2 regions of the Methylocystis sp. S23 genome follow, and region 2 is predicted to be linked to the other one. Evidence: predicted binding sites of a transcription regulator. Region 2 holds the regulator's gene; the other holds the start of a gene.

Region 1 (14,551 bases), 310 kb from region 2:
TAAGCGGCCCGTTCATACGTCCGACAAGAAAATCCGCTGGGGAAGATCGCTTCCCCGGCGCAAATATGCGCTACCCAAATCCAGCGAAAGGCGTTAGGCGTTAAGCCCCATGGCGCGCTACATCTTCATCACCGGCGGCGTGGTTTCCTCACTTGGCAAGGGTCTCGCGTCGGCGGTTCTCGGCGCGCTCCTGCAGGCGCGCGGCTACACCGTCCGGCTCCGCAAGCTCGACCCCTATCTCAATATTGATCCGGGGACCATGTCCCCCTATCAGCATGGCGAGGTCTTCGTCACCGACGACGGCGCCGAGACCGACCTCGATCTCGGGCATTACGAGCGCTTCACCGGCCGCCCGGCCACGAAGCAGGATAATGTCACCACCGGCCGCATCTATCAGGACATCATCAGCAAGGAGCGGCGCGGCGACTATCTCGGCGCGACCATCCAGGTCATTCCGCACGTCACCAACGCCATCAAGGAGTTCATTCTCGAAGGCAATGACAATGTGGATTTCGCGCTGATCGAGATCGGCGGCACGGTGGGCGACATTGAAGGCCTGCCCTTCTTCGAGGCGATCCGCCAGATCAAATATGATCTGCCGCAGAATCATGCGATCTATATCCACCTGACGCTGCTGCCTTACATCCCCAGCGCCGGCGAGCTGAAAACCAAGCCGACGCAGCATTCGGTGAAGGAGCTGCGCTCGATCGGCATCCAGCCCGATATTCTCCTCTGCCGCACGGATCGGGAGATCCCGCGCGAGGAGCGCCGCAAGCTCGGCCTCTTCTGCAACGTCCGCGAGCAGGCGGTGATCGAGGCGCGCGACGCCGCCAATATCTACGATGTGCCGCGCGCCTATCACGCCGCCGGACTCGATGCGCAAGTTCTCGCGGCCTTCGGCATCGAGCCCGCGCCCAAGCCCGATATGAGCCGCTGGAACGCGGTGACGCAGCGCATCCTCAATCCCGAGGGCGAGGTCACGATCGCGGTCGTCGGCAAATATACCGAGATGAAGGACGCCTATAAGAGCCTCATCGAGGCCCTGGCGCATGGCGGCATCGCGAACCGCGTGAAGGTCAATCTCGATTGGATCGAGTCCGAGATTTTCGAGGGCGGCGATCCGGCGGCGCATCTGGAGCATGTCCACGGCATTCTCGTGCCCGGCGGCTTCGGCCAGCGCGGCGCCGAGGGCAAGATTCTCGCGGCGCGTTTCGCGCGCGAGCGCGGCGTGCCCTATTTCGGCATCTGCTTCGGCATGCAGATGGCGGTGATCGAGGCCGCGCGTTCGCTTGCGCGGATCGAGAAGGCCAATTCCACCGAATTCGGCCCCTGCGAGGAGCCGGTCGTCGGCCTCATGACCGAATGGCTCAAGGGTAATGAGCTGGAGAAGCGCGTGGCGGGCGGCGAACTCGGCGGCACGATGCGGCTCGGCGCCTATCCGGCGCTGCTGAAGCCCGGCTCGCGCATCGCGGAGATCTACGGCAAGACCGAAATCGCCGAGCGCCACCGCCATCGTTACGAGGTGAATTTCGGCTATCGCGAGCGGCTGGAAGCCTGCGGCCTCCTCTTCGCCGGCTCGTCGCCCGACGGCCTGCTGCCCGAGACGGTCGAAATCCCCGACCACCCCTGGTTCGTCGGCGTGCAATATCACCCCGAGCTGAAGTCACGGCCGTTCGAGCCGCACCCGCTGTTTGCGAGCTTTATTGCGGCGGCGAAGGCGCAGAGCCGGTTGGTGTGACTTCGCGAGCCTGCGATATATATTCGCGGCGGGAGACTTCTCATGACCGATCTGCCTCGTATCACGCTCGATCCCGATGTGCTCGCCGGCAAGCCGGTTGTGCGCGGCACGCGCCTGTCGGTCGAATTCATCATTGGCCTCATGGCGGATGGCTGGAGCGAGGCCGATATTCTGCGAAATTACCCCGCTCTCTCGCATGACGACATTGCGGCTTGCCTCGCATATGCGCGCGATGTGCTGAAGTCCGAGAAGACCTATCCGAGCGCAGCCTGACATACGCTTTCTCGCCGACGAGAATTTTCCCGGTGAGGCGGTGAATGCGTTGCGAACGGCTGGATTCGATGTTCTGTGGATCTGCGAGTCCACATCAGGCGCGAGCGATACGCGCGTCCTGGCTATGGCGAATGCGGAGGAGCGGGTTCTCCTTACCTTCGACAAGGATTTTGGCGAGCTCGCATGGCGTGGAGGCCTTTCGGCGGCGTGCGGAGTCATCTTGTTTCGATTGCCGATCCCGCCCGCGACATCGATCGGACCTGCGCTTGTCGCACGAGTAAGAGAACGTGACGACTGGATCGGCTCTTTCTCCGTTGTCGAGCCTGGCAGGGTGAGGATGCGTCGTTTGGCAAGGTGATTTTTCGGTGCGCGCCAAAACGGCCGCCCCTTACTCCGCTGCCAGCGCCTGCAGTGGGGGAAGGCGCTCTCGATCAGCATGCGGCCGTTCTTGCCGCTCCGGATCGTAATGCCCGCATGATTGGTTTCGATCGGCGCCTCGGCGAGAGGCAGGGTCGAGGCGGGGTTTGCGCGTCATCGCCGGCCGGCAGAGCAAACTGTCACTCGTCTGAAATATTCGCCAACCAATGGTCATGGTTGAGTTTCTGCTCCTGAAGGAAAGAGCCGACCATGCGCCTGCTGACTATCCTACGCGCGTCCACCGCCTTGCGCCGCCTGTCGATCGGCGTCGTGATGCTCTGCATCGGCGGCGTTCCGGCCGCCGCGTCGACGACCGTCAACGTGAAGCGCCTTTGGACCTACGCCCACGCTCAGAGCAACGCGCCCGGCCAGAAATCGGAGATTGTCGCCTATGACGACCGCACCGACACGCTGTGGGTCGCGGGCGTGGCGGGCGTCGACGTGCTCAATCGCAGCTGGGGCCAGCTCGTCGCCCATATCGACGTCACAGCCTATGGCGCCGTCAACAGCGTCGCGATTCATGACGGGCTGGCCGCGCTCGCGATCGAGGCTGCGCCCGATCGCACGCAGCCCGGCGTGGTGGTCTTTATGGACACTCGCACGCGTCAGCGGCTGGGCCAGCCGGTGATTGTCGGCGCCCTGCCGGACATGCTGACCTTCACTCCCGACGGGCGCACGGTGCTCGTCGCCGATGAGGCTACGCCCAATCCCCGCATCGCCGGCCAGCCTTGTCCCGCGGACCCGCCGGGCGGCGTCACCCTGATCGACGCGCCGACGCGCGCGGTTTCGAGCATGTCGCCGCGCGGCGCCGCGACCCTGCCGGTGAGCGCCAGCCTGCCCGGCTATTCGGAACTGCGCCTGTTCCCGCTCACGGGCAATGGCGCGACGCGCCCGGACATGTGCCCCTATGACCCCGAGCCCGAATATATTGCGGTCGACCATGCCGGTCATAAGGCCTATGTCGGCTTGCAGGAGGCCAATGGCGTCGCCGTGCTGGACCTGAAGACCCGCCAGTTCGAGCGCATATTCGGCCTCGGCCTGAAGGACTTCAGCCTGCCCGCCAACGCCATCGACCCGCACGATCAGGAAAACGGCCTCGTCGCGTTCAGGCAGGCGCCCGTGAAGGGCCTGTATCAGCCCGACGCCATCGCGGCCTATCAGCATCAAGGGCGCACCTATCTCGTCATGGCCAATGAGGGCGACGCGCGCGACAACGGATCCGGCGACGGAGAGGACGAGCGCCGCGGCTCGGCGGGCAACGCCTCGATCGAGCTGGTCCCCGAGGGCAATTTGCTGAGCCGGCTCACCCTGTCCAATGTGGAGTCCACCCGCGCCAATCTGGTCGCCTTTGGCGGGCGGTCCTTCTCGATCCGCGACGCGGAAGGCAGGATCGTCTTCGACAGCGGCAACCAGCTCGACGTCGAGGCCTTCAAGCGCGGGATCTATGACGACAGCCGCAGCGACAATAAGGGCGTTGAGCCCGAAGGCGTGGCCCTGATGCACATAGAGGGCCGCGTGCTGGCCTTCATCGGCATGGAGCGCACGACGAAATCGGCCGTGGCGATTTACGACGTCACCGATCCGAACGCCGTCGGCTTCGTGGACATGATCGTCAGCGACAGCGTCTTGCCCGACGTTTCGCCCGAGGGGCTGACCGCGTTTCGCGTCGGCAGCCGTTACTTCCTGGCCGTGGCGAACGAGGTCTCGGATTCGACCTCCCTGTTCGAAGTAGGAATACGTCGCACCTCTTCGTCGTCTTCGGCCTCCTGGGCGGCTTCGGCGACGCGCTGAGGCCGACGCGCCCTGTCGCGGGGAGCGCGCTCCTCGCGGCACGAGCGCAAGGGTCGATCACTCCGCCGCCAGCACCTGCGGCGGGGGAAAGGCGATCTCGATCAGCGTTCCCTCATTCTTGCGGCTCCGGATCGTGAAGCTCGCATGGTTCGCCTCGATCAGCGCCTTGGTGAGCGGCAGGCCGAGGCCGGTGCCGCGCATGCTGCTCGAGGTCGCGATCTGCTTGAAGGGCTCGAGCGCCGTCGCCACTTCGTCCTCCGACATGCCGACGCCGGTGTCCTTCACGCGGATCACCACGAACCCCGATTCGGTCAGCGCGGAGGAGACGATCACCTGTCCGCCCGGCTCGTTGAACTTCATGGCGTTGGACAGAAGGTTCAGCAGAATCTGCTTCAGGGAGCGCTGGTCGGCGCGGATCGAGGGCAGGCGGTCGGCGAGCGCGAGACGCATCACGATCTTCGCCTGATTGGCCTGAGTCTGCATGATCGACGCGCATTCGGCGATGACGGCGTTGGCGTCGACGCGGTCGAATTCCAGCTCCATCTTGCCGGCCTCGATCTTGGAGAGATCGAGAAGGTCGTTCACGAGCGAGAGGACATGTTCGCCGGACGAATGCACGTCCTTCAAATATTCCTTGTAGCGCTCGGAGCCGATGGGGCCGAAGCGCTCCTCCATCATCACCTCCGCGAAGCCGATGATGGCGTTGAGCGGCGTTCGGATCTCATGGCTGATGCGCGCAAGGAAATCCGACTTCGCGGCGTTCGCCTGCTCGGCGGCGTCGCGCGCGGCGGCGAGTTCGTCATGGCGCGCGTCGGCGTCGGGCGCGCGCAGGCTCATACAGAGCTTTTGCGCCGGGCCGAGGCGGCGCAACGTGGCTTCATAAAGCTTGCCGCCGACGCGGGATTTGAGCCGCAGCGCCTCCCCGGTCTCGGCGGCGCGGGCCAGGCGGGCCGCGAAAGTCCGTTCTTCCTCCGTCGAGAAGAGCGCGGACAGCGTCAGGCCGTCAAAGGCGCCCTTCTCGGCGTCGAAGAGCGCGGCGAAGGCGGCCGTGGCGCTCTCGATGCGGCGGTTCTCGTCCAGTAAGGCGACGGCGACGCCGTTCGCCTCCAATATGCCGCGCAGCAGGCCTTTATCGGCCCGCATCCGGGCGAGCTTCTCCTCGCGCTCGCGGGCGAGCGCCAACGCGCTTTCCTCGGGGCCGGGCAGGCGGTTGCGGTTTCGCCGCAGCGTCACCAGGGTCGCCGGCGCGCCTTCCCATTCGACCGTCTGCAAATGCGCGTCGACGTCGAGCGCCTCGCCCTCGCTCGATTGCACGGCCGCCGCGCGGGCGCCGGGATCGGCGGGCGGGCGGCCGAAGAACATGCGCGCGAGGCCGCCATCGGCCTCGAAGGCGGCGAGATCGGCGTAGCCGAGATAATCGAGCAGCGTACGATTGGCGAAAAGCGTCTGCGCGCCGCGCGCGATCAGCAGACCGACGGGCAGGCGGTCGAGCAGGCCGGCGGGAGGCGGGGCGGGGGACGCCGGCGGCTCCGGCGCCGCCCGCGCGATTTCGCCGAGCTGCGCGGCGACGTCGTCGAGGGACGCGGGCGCCGGGTCGACGGCGGCAGACTCGGCTTTTGTCTCCTCCGGCCCGGGCGGCGCGCTCGGGGCGGCGCCGATCTCGCCCGTTCGCAGCGCGCGGGCGATCTCCTCGAAATTGGATCGTTCGGCGGAGGTCAGCGCCTCGGTCTCGGGCGTCGCCTCCGGCGGCGGCGCGGCCTCCTGCCGTTGCGCGAGCGCCGGCCGCAGCGGCACGACATTGGCGGCCGGATAGCGCTCGGGCGCGGCCAAAAGCGGGGGAGGCGGCTCGCCTCCCGGCGGCCTGTCCGGAACCCTGGCCACAAGCGGGTTCGAGACGAAAGCGCGGTCGAGATGGATCACGCCGTAACCCTGGAAGCCGGCGAAGCGGCGGTCGGCGTCCATGATCGGCAGGCCGCCAAGCGTCACCGGCGCGCGGGCGAAGGGTTCGCCGAGCGGCCACGCCGCCTCGACGCCCTTCCAGCTCTTTTGCGACGAGAGCGCCTCGGCGAAAGCGGAGCCGAGGCCGAATTCCGCGGCGACCGACGCGACCTCGCGGCCGAGAATGTCGGCCTTCGCCTCCCCGACGACATCGGCCAGAACATGGGTCGCGTCGACGAAGCGGCCGGCCGCGTCCGTCTTCCACAGAAAGCGGGCGGCGCGCGCGCCATGGCGTTCCGCGAGTCGCGACCGCAGCGCGGCCGTCGCGGCCAAAGGGTCCGCGGGCGCGGCCGGGCTTTCGACGGGGGGCGCGATCCGCGCGGCCTCGGCCTCGGATGTTTCGGCCTCCGGGGGCGGCTGGACCGCCGGGCGCACGCCGAGCGCGGCGATGACGAAGCAGGCCGGCCCGCCGTCCTCGATGAGCTTGCGGCAAAGGATGGTGATGGTCTGCGGGGCGTCGGCGAGCTCGAAGCGCAGCCGCTCGAGCCGCAGCGCCGCGCCGTGGCGCACCGACTCGACGAGCTTGGACAGGCGCCTGGCGCCCGGCTCCTCGCTGTAGAAGAGCCGCGCCGCGAGCGTCTCCGGATCGGCGCCGAATACGGCCCGGGCGGCGGCGTTGAGATAGACGATCTTCAGTGGATCGCCGGAAGCGGCGACGATCGGCGCGCCGGAGGCCTCGAGGGCCGAAAAGGCAGGATCAGCCGCGATGCGGCTGGCGGCGACGTCGTCCCCGTCGATCTCTGCCTCGGAACCACTCATGACGCTTGCCGCCCTTGCGACGGAGACTTCCGCCCGCCTTCGCGCGGCCAGGGCGCCGTCTCGAGCGCTTATGGCTAGCGCCCTGGCGCGGGCGTTAATTCAAACTTAATCGTAAGAAAGCGCCCGGTCCATCCGGCGCCGCCGCGTTTTCCGCGCCTTTTTCGCAGGGTTGAGACGTATTGACGCGGCGCACAATATTTGTTGCAATGCAGCAAAGGTTGGGGCACAGTCCCCGCGCCCTCGGCGGCGCCGCCGCGTCATCGTTCGGTCAATCTCGGGGCGAAATCTTAGCGACGGCGGCTGGAACAGGAGATGTCGAATGGTTGATCCAATTTATCAGGTGCCCAATGAAGTCCGCGATTTCGCGGAGAAGAGCGTCGAGCAGGCGCGCAAGGCCTTTGAAGGCTTCGCCGGCGCAGCGCACAAGGCGCTGAGCTCCACGCCGGATCTTCCGATCGTGCCGCCGGGCGCGAAGGATGTCGGCACGAAGGCTCTCTCTTTCGCCGAAGCCAATGTGAACGCCGCCTTCGACCTCGCGCAGAAGCTCGTCAAGGCGAAGGACCCGCAGGAGGTTTTCCAGCTGCAGGCCGAATATGTGAAGGCGCAGCTCGCCGCCGTTCAGGAACAGGCCAAGGAGCTCGGCGCCGCGATCCAGCGGTCGACGGCCCCGAAGTCCTGATCTTTCCCAATCTGATCACGCGCAACCATTTCGAGGAGTGGGCCCATGGCGACGGAAAGCAACGCTGATAGCCAAAGCAAACCCATCGACGCCGCCGGACAGGACGTCCCTGTCGGGGCGCCGGCGGAGCCGACGCCCGCCGCCGCCGAGGCGGCCGCCGAGCCGGCCATCGCGGCGGCGGCCGCGCAGGAGCCGGTCGCGGCGGCGGCCGACATCGCGCCGGCGCCGCTCGCCCTCGTCGAGGAAGCGGTCGAGACCGCGGCGGAAGGATTCGCGGCCTCCTTCTCCTTCGACTCCTCCCTCTGGTCGAGGAAATCCCTCGATCTCTGGGCGGAGAACGCCGCCGCCTTTTTCGAGCTTGCCGAGCAGGTCTCGAAGGCGGAGAGCCTCGAGGAGATCGTCGATCTCCAGTCGCGCTTCGCCAGGGAGCGGATCGAGGCCTTTGTCCGTCAGTCGAAGGAGCTGATGGATTTCGCCCGGAGCGTGGCGGTCTTTTCGCCGCCGCCGCTCTGCGACGCGCGCAAGGCCGCCTGAGGCGCAGGCGCTCGAGATCGATCGCGGCCGGGCTTCCGTCCGGCCGCCGCGTCATTCACAGCGTCGCGGCGATCAGCGCGCGCAGCGCCGGCGTCACTTCGGGCATGACGCCGGTCCAGTCGCGGAAGGCCGGGCGCGCCTGATGCAGCAGCATGCCGAGCCCGTCCACCGGCGTCGCGCCGATGAGCCGGGCGGCGGCGAGGAGCGGCGTCTCCAGCGGGGCGTAGACGATGTCGGCGACGAGGGCCGAGCTCGGCAAGGCGGCGAGCGAGAGATCGAGCGGCTTCTGGCCGATCATGCCCTGGCTCGTCGTGTTCACGAGAAGGCCCGCGCCCGAGAGCGCCTCATGGCGTTCCTCCCAGGGATAGGCCGAAACCGGCGCGCCGAAATCGGCGGCGAGGCGGCCGGCTCTTTCGGCCGTGCGGTTGAAGAGACGAATTTCCTGCGCGCCCGCCTCGATGAGCCCCGAGACGATCGCCCGCGCCCCGCCGCCGGCGCCGATGACCACGCAGGCGCCTTGCGCCGCGTCCCATTGCGGCGCCCGCTCGCGGAGCGAGGCGACGAAGCCGTAGCCGTCATAATTGCGGCCGGAAAGCGAGCCGTCCTTCTCGACGACGACGCAGTTCGCCGCGCCGATGCGCCTCGCGGCCGAATCAACAAAATCCAGGAAGTTGAGCGCCTTCTCCTTGTGTGGAATGGTGAGGTTGCAGCCCGCGAAGCCCAAGGCGGGAAGGGCGCGCAGGGCGGCTTCGAGCTTGCCCGGCTCGACGGGGAGGGGAACATAGGAGCCCTCGATCCCATATTGCGCGAACCAGTGATTGTGGATCTTAGGGCTGCGCGAATGGGCGATGGGCCAGCCCATGACGCCGGCGAGGATGAATCTGGAATGTGTCATCGGCCTTCCCGAGGTTTCTTGCCGCATATCGACTGGATCGATGTAGACTTCAACATAGATTGACCTGAAGCGCAGCGTATGTCTGCAGGGAGAAACGAATTAATGGACGCTGCAAGAAATCGCCGGCTGGACGACCTTCTCGAAGACGCGGAACAATCGATCGCCGCGCATTGGGAGCGCTGCCGCGACAGCGGCGTCGCCGGGGCGACGCAGGAAGCGACCGACCGCGTGGACGCCCGCATCCGTTCTTATTTCCTCGTCCTGAAGGCGTTGCCCGCCTCGGCGCCGGACGAGAAAATCGTCGCCGCCCTACGCAACCTCTATGACGATCTGATGCGGATCGACCACGAGACGGGCGGCGGATTTCTGGAGGAGGCGGAGCGCGATCTCCTGGAGCCGCTCGTCCTCAACGCCGCCGAAGCGGCGGGCCTCGATCCCAATAAATTTCTCCGCCGGGAGCCGGCGGGGCGCAAGCTCGATTTCAGCGCCGCGCGAGAGCGCTGAACAGAGCGTCATCCTCATTGACGCAATTATTGCCGGTCGTCAGCAGCTTCTCGCCATAGAAGATCGAGTTCGCGCCAGCGACGAGGCAGAGGATCTGCGCCTCGCGGGCAAGGAAGGAGCGGCCCGCCGAGAGGCGGACGCGGGTCTTGGGCATCACGATGCGGGTCGTGGCGATCATGCGCACGAGGTCGAGCGGGTCGACCTTCTCGCGCCCGGCGAGCGGCGTGCCCTCGACGGCGACGAGCGCGTTGATCGGCACGCTTTCGGGATGCGGATCGAAGCTCGCCAGCGTTTGCAGCATGCCGGCGCGGTCGCGCACGCTCTCGCCCATGCCGATAATGCCGCCGCAGCACATCTCCAGCCCCGCGCCGCGCACCGCCTTCAGCGTGTCGAGGCGATCCTGATAGGCGCGGGTGGTGATGATGTCGCCGTAAAATTCCGGTCCGGTGTCGAGATTGTGGTTATAGGCGGTGAGGCCCGCCTCGACGAGGCGCCTGGCCTGGCCCTCGTCGATCATGCCGAGCGTGACGCAGGCCTCCATGCCCATTTCGCGCACGCCGCGCACCATCTCCACCACCGCGTCGAAGCGCTTGTCCTTCGGAGCGGAGCGCCAGGCGGCGCCCATGCAGAAGCGATCGGCGCCGGCGTCCTTGGCGATCCTGGCGGCCGCGAGCACGTCATCGGTCGAGAGCAGATCGACGCGGTCGAGCTTCACCTCGCGATGATGCGCCGATTGCGGGCAATAGGAGCAGTCTTCCGGACAGCCGCCGGTCTTGATCGAAAGCAGCGCCGCCTTCTGCACGTCATTGACGTCGTGATAGCGGCGATGGACCGCGTTGGCCTGCGCGATGAGATCGAGCAGCGGCAGGTCGTGGATCCCGGCGATCTCCTCGACCGTCCAGTCGTGGCGGATGTTGAAGTCCGCGGGGGCGTTCATTTCGCGGCTCCCTTGCGATTTTGCGACCGGGCGGCGAGCTTGCGCTCGGGCGCGGCCGTCTCCGCCCCTTTTCCGGTAAGGGTCGTGAAGGCTACATAGAGCGCCGCCACCACATCGAAGCCGGCGGTCGCCATGACGAAGGGGGCGGGCGCGAAATCGCGGCCCGCGCCGAAATAATGCTCGTAGAGCGTCCAGGCCGCGTGCAGGGCGAATCCAACGGCGACGAACCAGGGCGAGCCGATGATCGACATGCCGGCGAGCGTCCCGAAGAAGGCGACGGCGGTCATCTCGAAGCCGACCCAGGCGTCGGAGTTGTCGGCGCGGATGGCGAATCCGACATACAGGAAGCAGACGGCGATGAGCGCATAGGCCGCGAGCAGCGCCGGCCGCGTCTTCGACCAGCGGGCGAGAACGACGAGGCCGATGGCGAAGAGAGCGCCGAGCCCGGAGAAGAGGGCGATTTCCACAGTGTCGAGCATGGCGTGACCGGTTGCTCCGCGCAGGCGCGGGTAATGAAGAGGTTCTGGCCGCGAGAGGTCTATAAGGGGGGCGGGGGTTTCGAACAAGGGGCGGGGCGGCTAGCCCTCATCCGACCCCTGCTCGCGCAGGGGCCGCCTTCTCCCGCCTGCGGGAGAAGGGAGAACCCCGGAAGTTACGGATCACAGGTCTGGGGGCGCGACTCCTTCTCCCGCTCACGGGAGAAGGTGGGCCTCGCGTGAGCGAGGGTCGGATGAGGGCGGCGCGCTTCGCCCTTTTTTACGCCGCGTCGAAAACTGGCCTCAAGCCTGCTATAGCGTCCTTGACCCCAAGGGCGGGGCGCATCGTTTCAAGGGTTCATCATGCAGCTCGACTCACAGACAAAAGAAGCGCCGGCCGGCGCGCCGGCCGAGCCCGAGGCGCGGAGCGATCTGCCGCTCAACGAGGATATTCGTCTCCTCGGGCGCCTGCTCGGCGACGCGGTGCGCGAGCATGAGGGGGTCGAGGCCTTCGAGCGCATCGAGGCGATTCGCCGCCTCTCCGTCGCGGCGAGCCGCAACAGGGACCAGGACGCGGCCGCCAGGCTCGACGCTTTGCTGCGGGCGCTCTCCGCCAAGGAGGCGACGGCGGTCATCCGCGCCTTCAGCTATTTCTCGCATCTCGCCAATATCGCCGAGGACCTGCATCCGCTCAAGGAGCGCGCCCGCGCCCTCGCGGATGGCGGCGTCCCGGACGAGCCGAGCCTCTCCCGTTCCTTCGCCCATCTGCGCAAGGCGGCCGTGGGCTCCGGCAAGATCGCCGCGGCGCTCTCGCGGGGCTGGGTTTCGCCGGTGCTCACCGCCCATCCGACGGAAGTGCGCCGCAAGAGCCTGCTCGACGCCGAGCGCGCCATCTTCAATCTTCTCGCCGCCCGCGAACATTTGAAGAGCAAGACGGACCGCGCGCAGAACGAGATGCAGTTGCGCGCCCGCGTCCTGCAATTGTGGCAGACCGAGCTTCTGCGCGAGTCGCGCCTCACCGTGCGCGACGAGATCGAGAATTCGCTTTCTTATTACCGCGCGACCTTCCTGCGCGAGATTCCGAGGCTCTACGCCGAAATCGAGGCGAAGCTCGAAGGGCTGCGCGTGCCGCCCTTCCTGCGCATGGGCGCCTGGGTCGGCGGCGACCGCGACGGCAATCCCAACGTCACGGCCGATTCGCTCTCGACGGCCATGCGCATGCAGTGCGAGACCGCGCTGCGCTATTATCTCACCGAGGCGCACGAGCTCGGCGCCGAGCTTTCCATCTCACGGCGCTATGGCGGCGCCACCCGGGCGCTGGAAGACCTGGCCGCGCGCTCGGGCGACGACAATCCGCATCGCGACAACGAGCCCTATCGCCGCGCGCTCATCGGCGTGTATTCGCGCCTCGCCGGCACGCTCGAAAAGCTCACCGGCGGGCAGGCCATGCGTCACGCCATGGCGCCCGGCGAACCCTACGCCAATAGCTGGGCTTTCCTCGCCGATCTCGTGACGATCGACGAGTCCCTGCGAATCCATCACAGCGAGGTGATCGCCTCGCAGCGCCTGGAGCCCCTGATCCGCGCGGTCGAAGTCTTCGGCTTCCATCTCGCGACGCTCGATCTGCGCCAGAGTTCCGACCGGCATGAGGAGACGATCGCGGAGCTTCTCGCCGCCGCGCGCGTCGCCGAGGATTATGCGGCGCTGACGGAAGTGGAGAAGCAGCAGCTTCTGATGCGGCTTCTTTCCGATCCGCGCCCCGTGCGCCTGCCGGGCCGGATCTATAGCGACCGCACGATGAGCGAGCTCGAAATTTTCGAGCGCGCGCTGGACATGCGCAAGACCTATGGCGACGAGGCGATCCGCCATTACATCGTCAGCCATACGGAGACGGTGAGCGACCTTCTGGAAGCGTTGCTGCTGCAGAAGGAAAGCGGGCTGATGCGCGGCACGCTGGATCCGCGCGATTCCGAGAGCGTCACGGCCGATCTCATCATCGTGCCGCTCTTCGAGACGATCGGCGACCTTCGCAACGCCGCGCCGATCATGCGCGCCTTTTACGCGCTGCCGGGCATTCAGCGGCTCGTCGTCAGCTCCGGCGCGCAGCAGGACATCATGCTGGGCTATTCCGACTCCAACAAGGACGGCGGCATTCTCACGAGCATATGGGAGCTTTACCGCGCCTCGACCGCGCTCGCGGAATTCTTCGCCTCCATGCCCAATATCGCCATGCGGCTCTTCCATGGCCGCGGCGGCACGGTGGGGCGCGGCGGCGGGCCGAGCTATGACGCCATCCTCGCCCAGCCGCCGGGCACGGTGAACGGGCAGATCCGCCTGACCGAACAGGGCGAGGTGATCGCGGCGAAATATTCGAACCCGCAGATCGGCCACGTCAATCTGGAGCTTCTCGTCGCCGCGACGCTCGAAGCCACGCTGCTCTCGCAAAACAAGGCGCCGCCGCCGGAATTCCTGGAGGTCGCGGAGGAATTGTCGCGCGCCGGCATGGCCGCCTATCGCGGCCTCGTCTACGAGACGGAAGGCTTCGTCGATTATTTCTTCAGCTCGACGCCGATCTCGGAAATCGCCTCGCTGAACATCGGCTCGCGCCCGGCGTCTCGCAAGCCCTCGCGCAAGATCGAAGACCTGCGCGCCATCCCCTGGAGCTTCTCCTGGGCGCAGGCGCGCCTCGCGCTGCCGGGCTGGTTCGGCTTCGGCTCCGCGATCGCGGGATTCCTGGCGCAGGACGAAAAGGCGCGGCTCGATCTCCTGCGCCGCATGGCGAAGGAATGGCCCTTCTTCCGCTCGCTCCTCTCCAATATCGACATGATCCTGTCCAAGACGGATCTGGAGATCGCGCGCCATTACGCGGAGCTTGTCGAGGACCGCGCGCTCGCCGAGCGCATCTTCGCGATGATCGAGGCCGAACATGCGCGCTCCATCGACGCGCTGACGAAGATTTCCGGCGCCACGGAGCGGCTCGCCGACAATCCCGCGCTGGCGCGATCCATCAAGCACCGCTTTCCCTATATCGCGCCCTTGAATTACATCCAGGCCGAGCTGATCCGCCGCCACCGCGGCGGCATGACCGATCCGGAAATCCGCGAAGGCATACTCATGTCGATCAACGGCGTGTCGGCGGGCCTGCGCAATACGGGTTGAGGATCGCTCTGCGGCCGTCATTGCGGGGAGGCCTTGCCGACGAAGCAATCCAGCGCCGCAGTCGCCGCTCCTGGATTGCTTCGCCTTCGGCTCGCAATGACGCCGCGAGAATCGTTGCGAAGCGATCAGTCCGAACGCTTTTTCCGGATCATGCGAGGGACGAGGCGGCCCGTCGCTTCTCTCCCACGGGCGGGCGCGACTCGGCCCGTCCGTAGAGCGCGCCCTGGAAAAACTCGACGCCCCAGTCGCGCAGGATTCGCGCGGTCGCTTCATCCTCCACCCATTCGGCGACGACCTTGAGCGACAGATGGCGCGCAAGGTCGATCAGGGTGCGCACGAAGAAGCGGTCGTCCGCCGAGTTCGCGATGTTCTGGATGAAGGCGCCGTCGAT
Region 2 (14,551 bases):
GCGCTGTGTCAATCGCGCGTCGATCATATGACAGTTCTTCCGCGCCCAGGATTGTCTCGAAGGGATTCTGCGAGACCGCCGGCCAGGACTTGAATCCATTGGCGGATCGAGCGACGGCCGCCCTATTGTTCGTCACGGCGGGAGCGCGCCCGGTCAAAAAATAAGGGCGCGCCGATCGCGCGCCCTCTCGTTCGGCTGGAACGAAAATAGCTTTAGAGGCCCTTCGAGTTCTGCGGGCAGCCGCACTTCTCGTCGCAGGATTTCTTGTTGTCCTTGATTTTCGTCATGTCGGCGGTCCAGCCCTGCTGGTCCTTCAGATACTGGTCTTCGCATTTGGAAGCGCAGACGGCCTGCTCGTCCTCGGCGTGGGTGTCGCAGCTCGCAAAGGCCGGGACGGTCATCGCCGCGAATATCGCGATGGCCGAGAAAAGGGAGAACTTCTTCATCCTCAGGTTTCCTCTATTTTCGATTCTTATTTTTTGCTTCTCGCGCGTCGCTTCGACTCGCGCCGCCATTTCGGGCGGCGCGGGAGCTCCCACGCTCGAGCGTCACGAAGATGTCGCATGAAAATCGAGCCGTCAACGATAGCGGCAGTATTTGACCGCTCTTTTACGAGGCAAGTTGTCGCAGCACGTAAGGCAGAATGCCGCCGTTCTTGAAGTATTCCAGCTCGTCCAGCGTATCGATGCGCAGCAGCAGCGGCGCCGAGATCGTTCTGCCGTCCGGGAAGGCGATTTCCGCAACGATCCTCTGGCGCGGCGTGAGTCCCGCTTCGAGCCCGCGTATGGCGACGGTTTCCGCGCCGGCGAGGCCGAGCGAGGCCCAGCTCGTTCCGGCCTCGAAAGTGAGCGGCAGCACGCCCATGCCGACGAGATTGGAGCGGTGGATGCGCTCGAAGCTCTGCGCGATCACGGCCCGCACGCCGAGCAGCGCCGTGCCCTTCGCCGCCCAGTCGCGCGAGGAGCCGTTGCCATATTCCGCGCCCGCGAAGACGACGAGCGGCGCGCCGTCCTTCTGGTAGCGCATCGCGGCGTCGTAGATCGAAAGCGTCTCGCCGCCGGGATAATATTTGGTCAGGCCGCCTTCGGGCACGACGCCGTCGGCGGTCTTCATCATGTGGTTCTTGATGCGGATATTGGCGAAAGTGCCGCGCATCATGACTTCGTGATTGCCGCGCCGCGTGCCGTACTGATTGAAGTCGGCCTGCGCCACGCCATTGTCCATCAGCCATTTGCCCGCGGGCGAGGCGGCCTTGATCGAGCCCGCCGGCGAGATATGGTCGGTGGTGATCTTGTCGCCGAAAAGCGCGAGGATGCGCGCGCCGACAATGTCCTTCACCGCCTTCGGCTCCCTGGCGAGGCCCGCGAAATAAGGCGGGTTGCGGACATAGGTCGACTTGTCGTCCCAGCCATAGGTCTCGCCCGCCGGCGCCGCCACGGCGCGCCAGTGCGTGTCGCCCGCAAAGACATTGGCGTAAGTGTCGCGGAAGAGGTCGCGCGTCACATTCTCGCGGATGAAGCCGTCGATCTCGGCGTTGCTCGGCCAGATGTCGCGCAGGAAAACCGGCTTGCCGTCCGCGCCCTGGCCGAGCGGCTCCTTGGTCAGGTCGGTCGCCACCGTGCCGGCGAGCGCGAAGGCCACGACGAGCGGCGGCGAGGCGAGATAGTTCGCCTGCACGTCCGGATTCACGCGGCCCTCGAAATTGCGGTTGCCGGAAAGGACGGACGCCGCGACGAGATCGTGTTGATTAATGGTCTTGGAGACCGGCGCGGGAAGCGGACCGGAATTGCCGATGCAGGTCGTGCAGCCGAAGCCGACGAGATTGAAGCCCAGTTCGTCGAGCGACTTCTGCAGGCCCGACCTGGCGAGATACTGGCCGACGACCTGGCTGCCGGGCGCGAGCGAGGTCTTCACCCAAGGCTTGACCTTGAGGCCCTTGGCGACGGCGTTGCGCGCGAGCAGGCCCGCGCCGATCAGCACGCTCGGATTCGATGTGTTGGTGCAGGAAGTGATGGCGGCGATCACGACGTCGCCATGGCCGAGGTCGTAATTCGCGCCCTCGACCGCGTGTCGCGGGCCGAGGCCGCCCTCCTTCTTATATTCGCCGGCGAGCGCGGTTTCGAAAGCCCTGCCCACAGCCTCCAGCGGCACGCGGCCCTCGGGGCGCTTCGGACCCGCGAGGGAGGGGGCGACGTCGGCGAGATCGAGCGCGAGCGTGTCGGTGAATTCGGGGTCGGGCGAGGTCGAGCGGCGCAACATGCCCTGCGCTTCCGTATAGGCTTCGATCAGCGCGATGCGCTCGGCGGCGCGGCCGGAAGTGTTGAGATAAGCGAGCGTCTCGGCGTCTACGGGGAAGAAGCCGCAGGTCGCGCCATATTCCGGCGCCATATTGGCGATGGTCGCGCGGTCGGCGAGCGAGAGATGATTCAGGCCTGCGCCGTAGAATTCCACGAACTTGCCGACCACGCCCTTTTTGCGCAGCATCTGCGTGACGGTGAGCACCACGTCGGTCGCGGTGACGCCCTCCTTCGGCGCGCCCGTGAGCTTGAAGCCGATGACTTCCGGCGCGAGCATGGAGAGGGGCTGGCCAAGCATGGCGGCCTCGGCCTCGATGCCGCCGACGCCCCAGCCGAGCACCGCCAGCCCGTTCACCATGGTCGTATGCGAATCGGTGCCGACGAGCGTATCCGGATAGGCGATTTCTCCGCCGTCCTCGGTTCGGGTCCAGATCGTCTGGGCCAGATATTCGAGATTGACCTGATGGCAGATGCCGGTGCCGGGCGGCACCACGCGGAAATTGTCGAAGGCCGACTGGCCCCATTTCAGGAAGCGATAGCGCTCGCCATTGCGCTGATATTCGAGCTCCACATTGCGCTGGAAAGCGGTGGGCGCGCCGAATTCGTCGACGATGACCGAGTGGTCGATGACGAGGTCGACGGGCACGAGCGGATTGATCTTCTGCGGATCGCCCCCGAGCGCGACAAAAGCGTCGCGCATGGCCGCGAGATCGACCACGGCCGGGACGCCGGTGAAGTCCTGCATCAGCACGCGGGCGGGGGAGAAGGCGATTTCACGCTCGGTCTTGCCCTTTTCGGCCAACCATTTCGCAAAGGAGAGGATCGTGTCTTTGGTGACCCATCGGCCGTCCTCGTTGCGCAGCAGGTTTTCGAGCACGACCTTGAGCGAATAGGGGAGCTTGGAGACCCCTTCCAGGCCGTTAGCCTCCGCCGCCTTCAGCGAGAAATAGTCATAGGTCTTGTCGCCCACGACGAGCTTCTGGCGGGACTGGAAACTGTCGACTGACGTCATGAGGATGTCCTTGCGGGCGTTAAGGCGGGCTTCGCCTTTGTAGAAAATTCCATGCCATCGGCACAAGCCGCTACATAGGTCAGCGTCGGCGCTCGCCACGCAGGGGACGCTCCTCCATTCGCGCCATGAAGGCCATGGAGAGCGCCATACAGATGGCGAGCGCCGCGAAAACCGTCTTGAAGCTTCCGATCAACCGGGCGATCTCCTCGGGCGAAAGCTTCGCCTCCGCAATATAGTCGGCGCGGCCGCCGCCCAGCGCCAGCGCGCCAAAGAGCGCGACGATCAGCGCCGCCCCGAGCTGCCGGAAGAATTGCGTCGCCGCCGTGTTGGTCCCGAGATCGCGCGAATCGACGGCGTTCTGCACGGAGACGGTCGCGATCGGGAGCATGGTCCCGACGCCGAACGTCACAAGGGCGAGAAGCGCGTTCAGGGTGGCGAACGAGGCGCTGTCGGCCTTCCAGGCGGCGGCGCCGGCGGCGATCGCGCCGGCGCCGAGCCCCAGCAAGGGGATGCGCTTGTAATGATGAAGGACCGCCATCATCCGGCCCGAGAAGGTGGCGCCGACGACGGTCGCGACCATTAGCGGGATGAGCGCGAGCCCCGAATCATGGGCGCTCAGGCCCATGGCGGTCTCGTAATAGATCGGCATCACGACCGAGAGGCCGACAAAGGAGCCCAGCCCGAAGGAGCTCGAGGCGATGGCGTCGCGCACGATGGGCAGGCTCAGAATGCGCGTGGGAATCAATGGCTCCTCGGCAGTGCGGGCGCGCCGGGCGAAGGCGGCCCAGGCCAGGGCCGAGAAAGCGAGGAGGCCCAGGATCGGCGCGGAAGCCCAGGGGTAGCGCGAGCCGCCCCATCCCAGCGCCAGCACGAGGGCGCCGGAGGCCATGACCAGAAAAGCGGCGCCGGGATAGTCGACGCTGTGCGGATGGCGCCGTTCGGGCAGGCGCTTGAGCCTTGCATTGACGATGACGAGCGCGGCGAGGCCGAGCGGCAGATTGATCCAGAAGATCAGCGACCAATGCAGATATTGCGCGAAAAATCCGCCCAGCGCCGGGCCGGCGACGCTGGAGGTGACGAAGACGGCGGCGAAATAGGTCTGGTAGCGCCCGCGCTCGCGGGGGGAGACGAGATCGGCCACGACCGTCTGGGAGAGCGCGATCAGCCCGCCGCCGCCCATGCCCTGAAGGAAGCGCGCCGCGGCCAGCGCGGCGATGCTCGGCGCCAGCGCGCAGGCGGCGGAGCCGATGACGAAGGTCGAGACGCCGACCAGGATCACGATGCGGCGACCATGAATATCGGCGAATTTGCCGTAGAGCGGCGTCACCACGGTCGCCGCCACGAGATAGGCCGTCACGATCCAGGGCAGATTCTCGGGCTCGCCGAGATCGGCGCCGATCGTCGGCATGGCGGTGACGACGATGGTCTGATCCAGCGCCGACAGCAGCATGGCGAGGCCGAGTCCGACCATGACCTGCCGCATTTCGGCCGGGGGTTGCGAGGCGGCGGCTTGCATTGCGATCCAATCCGTGGCGAGCGTCCGGCGCCTTCTACCGCATCGCAGCGCGACGCGAAACGTCACGCTGGAGCGCGCCGCGGAATGCGCGCCGACAGCCGGCCTTGCGCCAATTGACGGGCTTTGGGGGAGTTTCTCCGTCATTGCTTCGCTGCGCGCGCAATGACGGGATTCCCGCTAGGAGGCGAAAGCGACGCGGATGGAGCCGACGCCCTCGATCTCCCCTTCCGCCCGGTCGCCCGGCCGCATCGCCGAGACGCCCGAGGGCGTGCCGGTGAAGATCAGATCTCCCGGCGCGAGCGCCACATAGCGGGAAATGTCGGCGATGATCTGCGGCAAGGTCCAGATCATGTCGGAGAGGTCGCCCTGCTGGCGCGGCGCGCCATTGACCGCGAGCGCGATGCGGCCCATGGCGGGGTGGCCGATGTCGGCGGCGGAGCGAATCGCGCCGATCGGGGCCGAATGGTCGAAGCCCTTGGAAAAATCCCATGGCTTGCCGGAATTGCGCGCGGCGCTCTGCAGGTCGCGGCGGGTCAGGTCGATCCCCGCGGCGTAGCCATAGACGCAGTCGAGCGCGCGCGCCGGGGCGATGTCCCGGCCGCCCGCATGCAGCGCCGCGACCAGCTCGATCTCGTGATGAAGATCGTCGGTCAGGCTTGGAAAGGGGATGACGGCGCCGTCCTCGACCACGGCGTCGGCCGGCTTGGCGAAATAGAAGGGCGGCTCGGCGCCAGGCTCCTTTCCCATCTCGCGGGCGTGCGCGGCGTAGTTCAGCGCCACGCAGAAGATGCGCCGCACGGGGAAGCGGCGCGCGTCGCCCGCGACGGCGACGGAAGGCGTGGGCGGCGGGGGGAAGACGAAGCTGGCCTGCATCGCGCCTCCTTACACGCTCCGGCGCCGCGCGTCGAACGGCTATCTTCGTGATAGGCTTCGCAAATGATCGAGACCGACGACGACGCGTCCGCTGGCCTTCTCCACGCCCTCGCGCGCGCGCATATCGGATTTGGGGAGATCGACGCGACGCTCAAGGTCGCGCGGCGCCTCGGCCCGCTCAGCGACTGGCTGCCGCCAAAGGGCGCGCCGGCCTGCGACTCGCCCCTCCTGCTCAATATGGAGGCGAGCCTCGAAGCCTTGCGATCCCAGGGAGGCGAGCTCGTCCTGCCGTCCATGCGGGCGCCGCCCTGGACGCGGCGCGTGACGATTTCCATCTTCTGGGATCCCGGCCTGCGCGCCTTTCTCGTCGTCACCTCCCCGGACCACGCCGGCGAACAGATCGACCGGCTCATGGCCTCGGACCGGCGCGAAAAGCAGATTCTGCGGCAGCAGGCCGCCGCGGCCGCCGCAAGGCTGCGCGCGGCGGACGCGCTCTATCGCGACATCGTCGAGTCGTCCGACAATCTCGTGCTGCGCTTCGGGCCCGATTTCAGGCTGGTCTTCGCCAATCGCGCGGCGGCGGTCTTTCTCGGGCGCCCGCAGGATGCGATCGCCGGCATGGCTCTGAGCGATCTCTTCCCCGCCGAGGGCGCGCCCTGGCGCCTCGGGAGCGCCGCCGAGGCGCGAAGCTCGTTCGAGCTTTCCGCCCGCGACGCAAAGGGCCGCCCGGTCTGGCTCGCCTGGGAGGTGAGCTTTCTGGGGCCGGAAGCGGGGGGCGAATTCCAGGCGTTGGCGCGCGACGTCACCGCCGAGCGTCGCCTGCGCGTCGCCCAGGAAAAGGCGCAGGAGGAGGCGCGCGCCGCGGCCGTCGCCACGGAGCGGCTGCGCATCGCCCATGATCTGCACGACACGCTGGCGCGCTCCATCGTGACGATGATCGCCGAGGCGCGGCTGATCGCCAAAAAGACGAGCGATCCGGAAGCGAGGGCCGCGCTCGCGGCGCTCGACGCGCAGGCGCGGCTGGGGCTCCGGGAGGCGCGCGAGGCCATCGCCCGGACTCGCGCGGCGCGGCGCGAGGAAGTGGATTTGCGCGCCATCGCCGAGGCCTTCGAGGCGCGCTGGCGCGATGTCGCCATGACGCTCGATTTTGCGGCGGCGGCGCCGCTCGCGCCGGGGACCGAGACGCTCTTCGCCGCCGTGCTGCGCGAGGCGTTGCGCAATATCGAGCTGCATGCCGGCGCGCGCCGCGTGCGCGTCGCATTGTCGGTCGAGCGGGCGGGCGCCGCCCTCCTCATCGAGGATGACGGCGCGGGCTTCGACCCGGAGGCGCCGGCGCCGGGCCATTTCGGCCTCGCCGGCATGCGCGAGCGCGCGGCGCTTGCGGGCGCGACGCTCGACATCGCCAGCGCGCCGGGCAAAGGGACGCGGATCGCGCTGCGAGTCGGCGGAATCGCTCAATCGTAGAAGACGCGACTCCAAAGTTCGGAGCGCGCGCTAATCGAACTCCGCCGGATCGAAGCTGCGGAAAGTCGCGCAAAATTCGCAGGTGACGCCGATGCGGCCGTCGTCTCCCACCATGTCGGCGCGCTCCTGCGGCGTGAAGCTCTTCAGCAGCCGCTCGATGCGCTCCGTGGAGCAGCGGCAGAATTCCTCGAGCGGGCGTTCGTTGAAAACCTTGACGCCGCGCTCGTGAAAGAGCCGGAACAGCAGACGTTCGCCCGAGAGCGAGGGATCGACGAGCTCGTGATCCTCGATCGTGCCGGCGAGCGCCTGGCCTTCGGTCCAGGCGTCGTCTTCCTCTTCGGCGGGGCCGCCGCCATCCGGCGCGTCGCCGGGGTCGAGGTCGCGCATCCGCGCGCCCGCCGCCGGCAGATATTGCAGGAGCAGCCCGCCGGCGCGCCAGCTTCGGCCTTGCGGGGTCACGACCTCGCCCACGGCCAGGCGGACGAAAGACGGGATCTGTTCCGACTGGCGGAAATAGACGTGGGCCGCCTCGGCGAGACTCTCGCCTTCGAGCGGCACGACGCCCTGATAGCGCGCCGCGTCCTCCTCGCGCTCGATCGTCAAGGCGAGATGGCCGCGGCCCAGCAGCGCCGCGGGTTCGGGGTTGGAGACCTCCTCGAGCCGCGCCGCGTCGACGCGCGCGAAGCCGCGCAGCTTCCCGGGCGCGTCATAGTCGACGACCAGCATGTCGACGGGACCGTCGCCGCGCGTCTGAAGCTGAAAGCGGCCATGCGACTCCAGGATCGAACCGAGCAGCGCCGCGAGCGCCATGGCCTCGCCGAGCAGGCGCGCCGCTTTCGGCGGGTAGTCGTAATGCTTCAGCACGGCGTCGACGGTGGGGCCCAGGCGCACGAGGCGTCCGCGCAGATCGAGCGCCTCCACGGCGAAAGGCGTGACGCGATCGTCTTTCGCCTCGCGCGAGACGGGCCGGCTCGGCGCCTCGAGCATCAAGCGATCCCCGGCGCGAGGCACCAGGCGAGCACGCCCTTCTGGGCGTGGAGGCGGTTCTCGGCCTCGTCGAAGACGACGGATTGGGGTCCGTCCATCACCTCGTCGGTGACTTCCTCGCCCCGATGGGCGGGCAGGCAATGCATGAAGACGGCGTCCTTGGCGGCGGCGCGCATGAGTTTCGCGTCGACCTGATATGGGGCGAGAACGGCGCGGCGGAAGTCTTCGTCCGCGTCGCCCATGGAGACCCAGCAATCGGTGACGATCGCGTCGACTCCCGCGACGGCGGCGTAGGGGTCGCGCGTGACGTTCATCGCCGCGCCATTGGCTCTCGCCCAGTCAACGAGGCTCGGCGGCGGCGCCAGCTCGGCCGGGGTCGCGACATTTATCGCGAAGCCGAAGCGGGCGGCGGCGTGCACCCAGCTCGCCAGCACATTGTTGCTGTCCCCGACCCAGGCCACGCTGCGGCCGTCGATCCGCCCGAGACGCTCCTCGAAGGTCAGGAGGTCGGCCATGATCTGGCAGGGATGCGAGAGCTTGGTGAGGCCGTTGATCACCGGCACCGTCGCGTGGCGCGCGAGCTCCGTGAGGTCGTCATGCGACAGGATGCGGATCATGACCGCGTCGACGAAGCGCGACAGCACGCGAGCCGTGTCGGCGATGGTCTCGCCGCGGCCGAGCTGCATCTCGCCGCCGGTGAGCATGATGGTCTCGCCGCCGAGATCGCGCATGGCGATGTCGAAGGAGACGCGCGTGCGGGTCGACGGCTTGTCGAAGACCATCGCCAGATATTTGCCGGCGAGCGGACGTTGCGCCGGCGCCACGCCCTTGACGCGCCCGGCCTTGAGCGACTTCGCCAGTTCGAGAATCTGGCGCAGCTCCTTGCCGGAGAAATCGGAGAGATCGAGGAAGTGACGCGGCCGCGTCATGGAATGCGCGGTCATCACGCCGCCCCCAATTGCGTAGCGGGCGCCGCGAGACGCGCGCAGGCCCGGTCGAGGCGCGAAAAGGCCTCGGAAATATGGCTCTCGTCGATGATCAGCGGCGGCAGCAGGCGCACGACATTATCGCCGGCGAGCACCGTCAGCAGACCTTCCGCGCGCGCCGCATTGGCGAAGTCGCCATTGGGCGCGCGCGTCTTGACGCCGAACATCAGGCCCTCGCCCCGCACGGCCTCGATGACGCCGGGATAGCGGTCTTCGAGCTCGGCGAGACGCTGGCGCAGCACGCCGCCGAGCGCGGCCACGCGCGGCATGAAGCCCTCGGCCAAAACGACGTCGAGCACGGCGCCGCCCACGGCGGTCGCCAGCGGATTGCCGCCGAAGGTCGAGCCATGCGCGCCGAGCGTCATGCCCTTCGCCGCCTCGCTCGTGGCCAGGCAGGCGCCGATGGGAAAGCCGCCGCCGAGCCCCTTGGCGAGCGCGACGACGTCGGGCGCGATCCCGGCATGCTCGCAGGCGAGGAATTTGCCGGTGCGGCCGACGCCGCATTGCACTTCGTCCAGGACCAGAAGCAGGCCGCGCGCGTCGCAAAGCTTGCGCAGCTCGACGAGAAAGTCCTTCGGGAAGACGCGCAGCCCGCCCTCGCCCTGCACGGGCTCGAGCAGAACGCCCGCCGTCTCCTCCGTGATCGCGGCTTCGACGGCGTCGAGATCGGCGAAGGGAACCTGGTCGAAGCCCGTCATGGGCGGACCGAAGCCCTCGAGATATTTCGCGTTGCCGCCGGCGGCGATGGTGGCGAGCGTCCGCCCGTGAAAGGCGCCGTCGAAGGTGACGAGACGATAGCGCTCGGGCTGGCCGTTGGCGGCGTGATATTTGCGCGCCGTCTTGATGGCGCATTCCACCGCTTCCGCGCCGGAGTTCCCAAAGAAGACGACGTCGGCGAAAGTGGATTCGGCCAGGCGCCGGGCCAGGGCCTCGGCCGCCGGTATGCGATAGAGATTGGAGACGTGCCACGGATTTTCCGCCGCGGCCTTCAGCGTGGCGACGAGATGCGGATGGCCGTGTCCGAGCGAGAGAACGGCGACGCCGGAGGCGAAATCGAGATAGCGGTCGCCATTCTCGGCGAAGAGCCATGCGCCTTCGCCCCGCGTGAAGACGATGTCGGCCCGCGCATAGGTCGGATAGAGCGCAGAAGTCAAAATCATGCTCCAAGCCCAGTGGGCGCCGCGACGCCGCCCAAAAAACAAAGCGCCGCCCTTTGGCGGGGCGGCAATTTGAAGGCGGATTTTAAGCGCGCGGGCGCATCGGGTCAAATGTTAACAGAGGCGCGCGGCGGCGCGCCGTTCCCGCCAAGGCCTCAGTTTTGCTTGAAAATCGCCACGCGGTGAGTCGCCCGGGCAACAGTTGCGGGGGAAAGCGCGCACAAACCCTGTTGAGAACGCCCCGTTTTGCTTGCCAGCGACTCGCGCCCGTGATTCAAAAGAATGCGTTAGTTTTCTCGCCGGATCGGGCGCGTTTCTCCCGTATGGCGCTTCTCGTGTTTCGGTGCGCGTCGCATCGCCGCTGGTTCACGCCGGCGCAGCGAACGATGAAGGATTCCTTGAAAATCCACGCTCGAACCGGCCGCTTGGAGATCAAACATGTCTTGGACCGATGAACGCGTCGAGCTGTTGCGTAAACTTTGGAGCGACGGCCTCAGCGCGAGTCAGGTGGCCGCCGAACTGGGTCCCGGCATCACGCGCAACGCCGTCATCGGCAAGATCCACCGTCTCGGCCTGGCCGAGCGCGCCAAGACGGCGAGCGCGCCGCGGCCCCGCGCCGCCAAGGCGCCGCGCGCGGCGACGACCGCCGTCGCGGCCGCTCCCGCGCCGCGCGGCGGCCACGCCGTGCACGGCAATGTCGCGCTCGCCTTCGCGCCGCAGACGGTGGTCGTCGCCCGCGCCAATCCCGAGGAGGAGGTCGTCATTCCGATGTCCGAGCGGGTGACGCTGATGGAGCTGCGCGAGTCGATGTGCCGCTGGCCCATGGGCGATCCGACGACGCCCGAGTTCCGTTTCTGCGGCGGCAAATCGCCGATCGGCGGCGGTCCCTATTGCGCCCATCACGCGCGCATCGCCTATCAGCCGGCGCAAGACCGCCGCCGCGCGCGCGAGCAGCTCAAGGCGCCGCGCTACGCGTGATCCGCGCATAATGCGGCTTCGCCCCTCACCCCAACCCTCTCGCAAAGACGGGGCGAGGGGGCTTGGCTCATGATCCACGCTGCGGATGGCGGCCCTGCGATATGATCCAGACCGAGATCATGGCGCGCGCGATCAATCGCGGCCGAAGGTCTCGTCGAAGGAGTAGCCCGAACCGCGCACGGTGCGGATCGGATCCTTCTCCCGCCCCCGGATGAGCGCCTTGCGCAGGCGCCCGACATGGACGTCGACGGTGCGCTCGTCGATCTCGGCGGACATGCCCCAGACGCTGTCGAGCAGTTGCGCGCGGGTGAAGACGCGGCCGGGCTTCTCCATGAAATATTCGAGAAGGCGGAATTCCGTCGGTCCCAGATGGATCTCGCGGCCTCCCCGGCGCACGCGGCGCGTCTCACGGTCGAGGTCGATATCGCCGAGCGTGAGCTTCGAGGCGACGCGCTCCGGTCGCGCCCGGCGGAGAAGCGCCCGCACGCGCGCCATCAGCTCCGGCGTCGAGAAGGGCTTCACCACATAATCGTCGGCGCCGACCGAAAGCCCGCGCACGCGCTCGGCCTCCTCGCCGCGCGCGGTCAGCATGATGATCGGCATGTCGCGCGCGACGTCGCGCGCCCGCAGCCGGCGGCAGATTTCGAGGCCCGAGACCCCGGGCAGCATCCAGTCCAGCAGGACGAGGTCCGGCGGCGACTCCGCGATGCGCAGCTCCGCCTCGTCGCCATGGTCGACATGTTCGACCTGATAGCCCTCGGCCTCGAGATTGTAGACAAGGAGCGTCGCAAGCGGGATTTCGTCCTCGACGACGAGGATGCGCGGCGCGCGGTCGCTCTTGCCCTCGCGGATGACGGGTTGGCTCGATGCGGTCTCGTTCATTGCGTGGGTTCGCCTTCGCCGCTCCCCAAAGTGCAGGGCCTCGCCTTCGGCCGCTCCATCGGCATGGCTTCGCCGGTCACGAGATAGACGATGGTTTCGGAAATATTCGTCGTGTGATCGCCGATGCGTTCGAGATTTTTCGAGCAGAACAGGAGATGCGTGCAGAAGGAGATGTTGCGCGGATCCTCCATCATGAAGGTGAGGAGGTCGCGGAACACCGAGTCTTCCAGCGCGTCGAGATCGGCGTCGTTTTCCCATACGGCGCGGGCGCGCTCGACGTCGCGCTCGGCATAGGCGTCGAGCGCGTCCTTGAGCTGCGTCGCCGCGATTTCATGCATGGACTTCAGTCCGACGATGGCGCGCGGCAAACGCGCTTCCGTCGCGATCTTGAGCGTGCGCTTGGCGACATTCTTGGCGAGATCGCCGATGCGCTCAATGTCGCCCGAAATGCGGATCGCGGCGATGCATTCGCGCAGATCGATCGCGAGCGGCTGACGCCGCGCGATCGTCATCACGGCGTTCTCCTCGATCTCGCGCTGAAGCGCGTCGAGGCGCGTATCGCTCGCGACGACGCGCTTGGCGAGCTCGACGTCGAGGCCGGACAGGGCCTCCATCGCCTCGGCGAGCATTTTCTCCGCGACGCCGCCCATCTCGGAAATGCGACGTCCCAGCGCTTCGAGATCGCGATCGTAGGATTTGACGGTATGTTCGCTCATGGAACGTCCTTCCTCAGCCGAAGCGGCCGGTAATATAGTCCTGCGTGCGCTTCTCGCGAGGCTTGTTGAAGACCTCGTCCGTGTCGCCGAACTCGACGAGCTCGCCGAGATACATGAAGGCGGTGTAGTCGGAGACGCGCACCGCCTGCTGCATGTTATGCGTCACGATGGCGATGGTGTATTGCGCGGCGAGCTCCTCGATGAGCTCCTCGACCTTCGCCGTGGAGATCGGATCGAGCGCCGAGCAGGGTTCGTCGAACAGCATGACCTCCGGCTGCACCGCGACGCTGCGCGCGATGCACAGGCGCTGCTGCTGGCCGCCGGAAAGGCCGAGGCCGCTCGCCTGCAGCTTGTCCTTCACCTCGTCCCACAGCGCCGCGCCGCGCAGCGCCTGCTCGACGCGGGCGTCCATGTCGGCGCGCGACAGCTTTTCATAGAGGCGAATGCCGAAGGCGATGTTCTCGTAGATCGACATCGGGAAGGGCGTCGGCTTCTGGAAGATCATGCCGATGCGGGCGCGCAGCGCGTTGAGGTCGATCGCCGGATCGAGAATGTTCTCGCCGTCGAGCAGGACCTCGCCCTCGGCGCGCTGGCCGGGATAGAGATCGTACATGCGGTTCAGCACGCGCAGCAAGGTGGATTTGCCGCAGCCGGACGGACCGATGAAGGCGGTGACCTTGTTGGCGTGCAGCGGCAGCGAGATGGATTTCAGCGATCGCGTGGCGCCGTAATAGAAGTCCAGGCTCCGCACCGAGACCTTGGTTGCGGGTTCCTTCACCTGAGCGGGGGCGTTCATTTTGCGTTTCTCCGGCCGGCGCTCAGGGCGCGGGCTGTGACAGACAGGGCGAGAACGGCGATCGTGATGAGCAGCGCGCCGGTCCAAGCGAGCTGCTGCCAGTCCTTGTAGGGCGACAATGCGAACTGGAAGATGACAACCGGAAGGCTCGCCATCGGCGCGTTGAGGTCCGTGCTCCAGAACTGGTTGTTGAGCGCGGTGAACAGGAGCGGCGCCGTTTCGCCCGAGACGCGGGCGACCGCGAGAAGCACGCCGGTCACGAGACCCGCCTTCGCCGCGCGATAGGCGACGCGCGAGATGACATGCGCGCGCGGCGCGCCGAGCGCCGCCGCCGCCTCCCGCAGCGAGCCGGGCACGAGCAGCAGCATGTCCTCCGTCGTGCGCAGCACGACCGGCACGACGAGAAGCGAAAGCGCCACCGCGCCCGACACGCCCGAGAAATGCCCCATGGGATGCACCAGGATCGTGTAGACGAAGAGGCCGATCACGATCGACGGCGCGCTGAGCAGAATGTCGTTGATGAAGCGAACGACGACGGCGAGCTTGGTGTAGCGCCCATATTCGGCCATGTAGGTGCCGGCGAGCATGCCGAGCGGCGTCCCGATGGCGACGCCGATCGCCGTCATGACGAGCGAGCCGGCGATGGCGTTCAGCAGGCCGCCCTGGCTGCCCGGCGGCGGCGTCATCTGCGTGAAGACGTCGGGCGACAATCCGCGGACGCCTTCATAGAGCAGCGCGAGCAGGATCAGAAGAAGCCAGGACAGGCCGAAGACCGCCGCGCCCCAGGCAAGGCCGGTCGCGAATGAATTGCGCCGGCGGCGCGTGGCGTAAAGCGACATGACGCGCCTCCCTTATGCCGATTTCCGCTCGATGCGCATCAGCATGTA

The links. The regulator PhoB, encoded in region 2, activates phosphate uptake and scavenging genes when phosphate is short. The targets are predictions, from matches to a motif close to TGTCATNNANCTGTCAT.
Region 1: the regulator PhoB is predicted to act here: its motif matches at 2,567-2,583, upstream of ACV7JP_RS09375 (choice-of-anchor I family protein).

What each region holds. Positions count from the first base shown of each region.
Region 1 is NZ_CM134185.1:1,885,612-1,900,162, forward strand. It holds gene secG (preprotein translocase subunit SecG) at 1-3, shown strand, start outside; gene ACV7JP_RS09360 (CTP synthase) at 110-1,738, shown strand; gene ACV7JP_RS09365 (DUF433 domain-containing protein) at 1,781-2,011, shown strand; gene ACV7JP_RS09370 (DUF5615 family PIN-like protein) at 2,013-2,369, shown strand; gene ACV7JP_RS09375 (choice-of-anchor I family protein) at 2,639-4,219, shown strand; gene ACV7JP_RS09380 (histidine kinase dimerization/phospho-acceptor domain-containing protein) at 4,277-6,976, opposite strand; gene ACV7JP_RS09385 (phasin) at 7,296-7,655, shown strand; gene ACV7JP_RS09390 (phasin family protein) at 7,701-8,189, shown strand; gene ACV7JP_RS09395 (shikimate dehydrogenase) at 8,245-9,084, opposite strand; gene ACV7JP_RS09400 (hypothetical protein) at 9,187-9,588, shown strand; gene bioB (biotin synthase BioB) at 9,566-10,525, opposite strand; gene ACV7JP_RS09410 (PTS sugar transporter subunit IIA) at 10,522-11,004, opposite strand; gene ppc (phosphoenolpyruvate carboxylase) at 11,365-14,160, shown strand; gene ACV7JP_RS09420 (putative bifunctional diguanylate cyclase/phosphodiesterase) at 14,309-14,551, opposite strand, start outside.
Region 2 is NZ_CM134185.1:1,571,212-1,585,762, forward strand. It holds gene ACV7JP_RS07775 (hypothetical protein) at 213-446, opposite strand; gene acnA (aconitate hydratase AcnA) at 610-3,309, opposite strand; gene ACV7JP_RS07785 (MDR family MFS transporter) at 3,389-4,825, opposite strand; gene ACV7JP_RS07790 (fumarylacetoacetate hydrolase family protein) at 5,003-5,698, opposite strand; gene ACV7JP_RS07795 (histidine kinase) at 5,762-7,162, shown strand; gene ACV7JP_RS07800 (Hsp33 family molecular chaperone) at 7,193-8,149, opposite strand; gene argF (ornithine carbamoyltransferase) at 8,149-9,093, opposite strand; gene ACV7JP_RS07810 (acetylornithine transaminase) at 9,093-10,295, opposite strand; gene ACV7JP_RS07815 (GcrA family cell cycle regulator) at 10,731-11,270, shown strand; gene phoB (phosphate regulon transcriptional regulator PhoB) at 11,403-12,152, opposite strand; gene phoU (phosphate signaling complex protein PhoU) at 12,149-12,868, opposite strand; gene pstB (phosphate ABC transporter ATP-binding protein PstB) at 12,882-13,664, opposite strand; gene pstA (phosphate ABC transporter permease PstA) at 13,661-14,503, opposite strand; gene pstC (phosphate ABC transporter permease subunit PstC) at 14,516-14,551, opposite strand, start outside.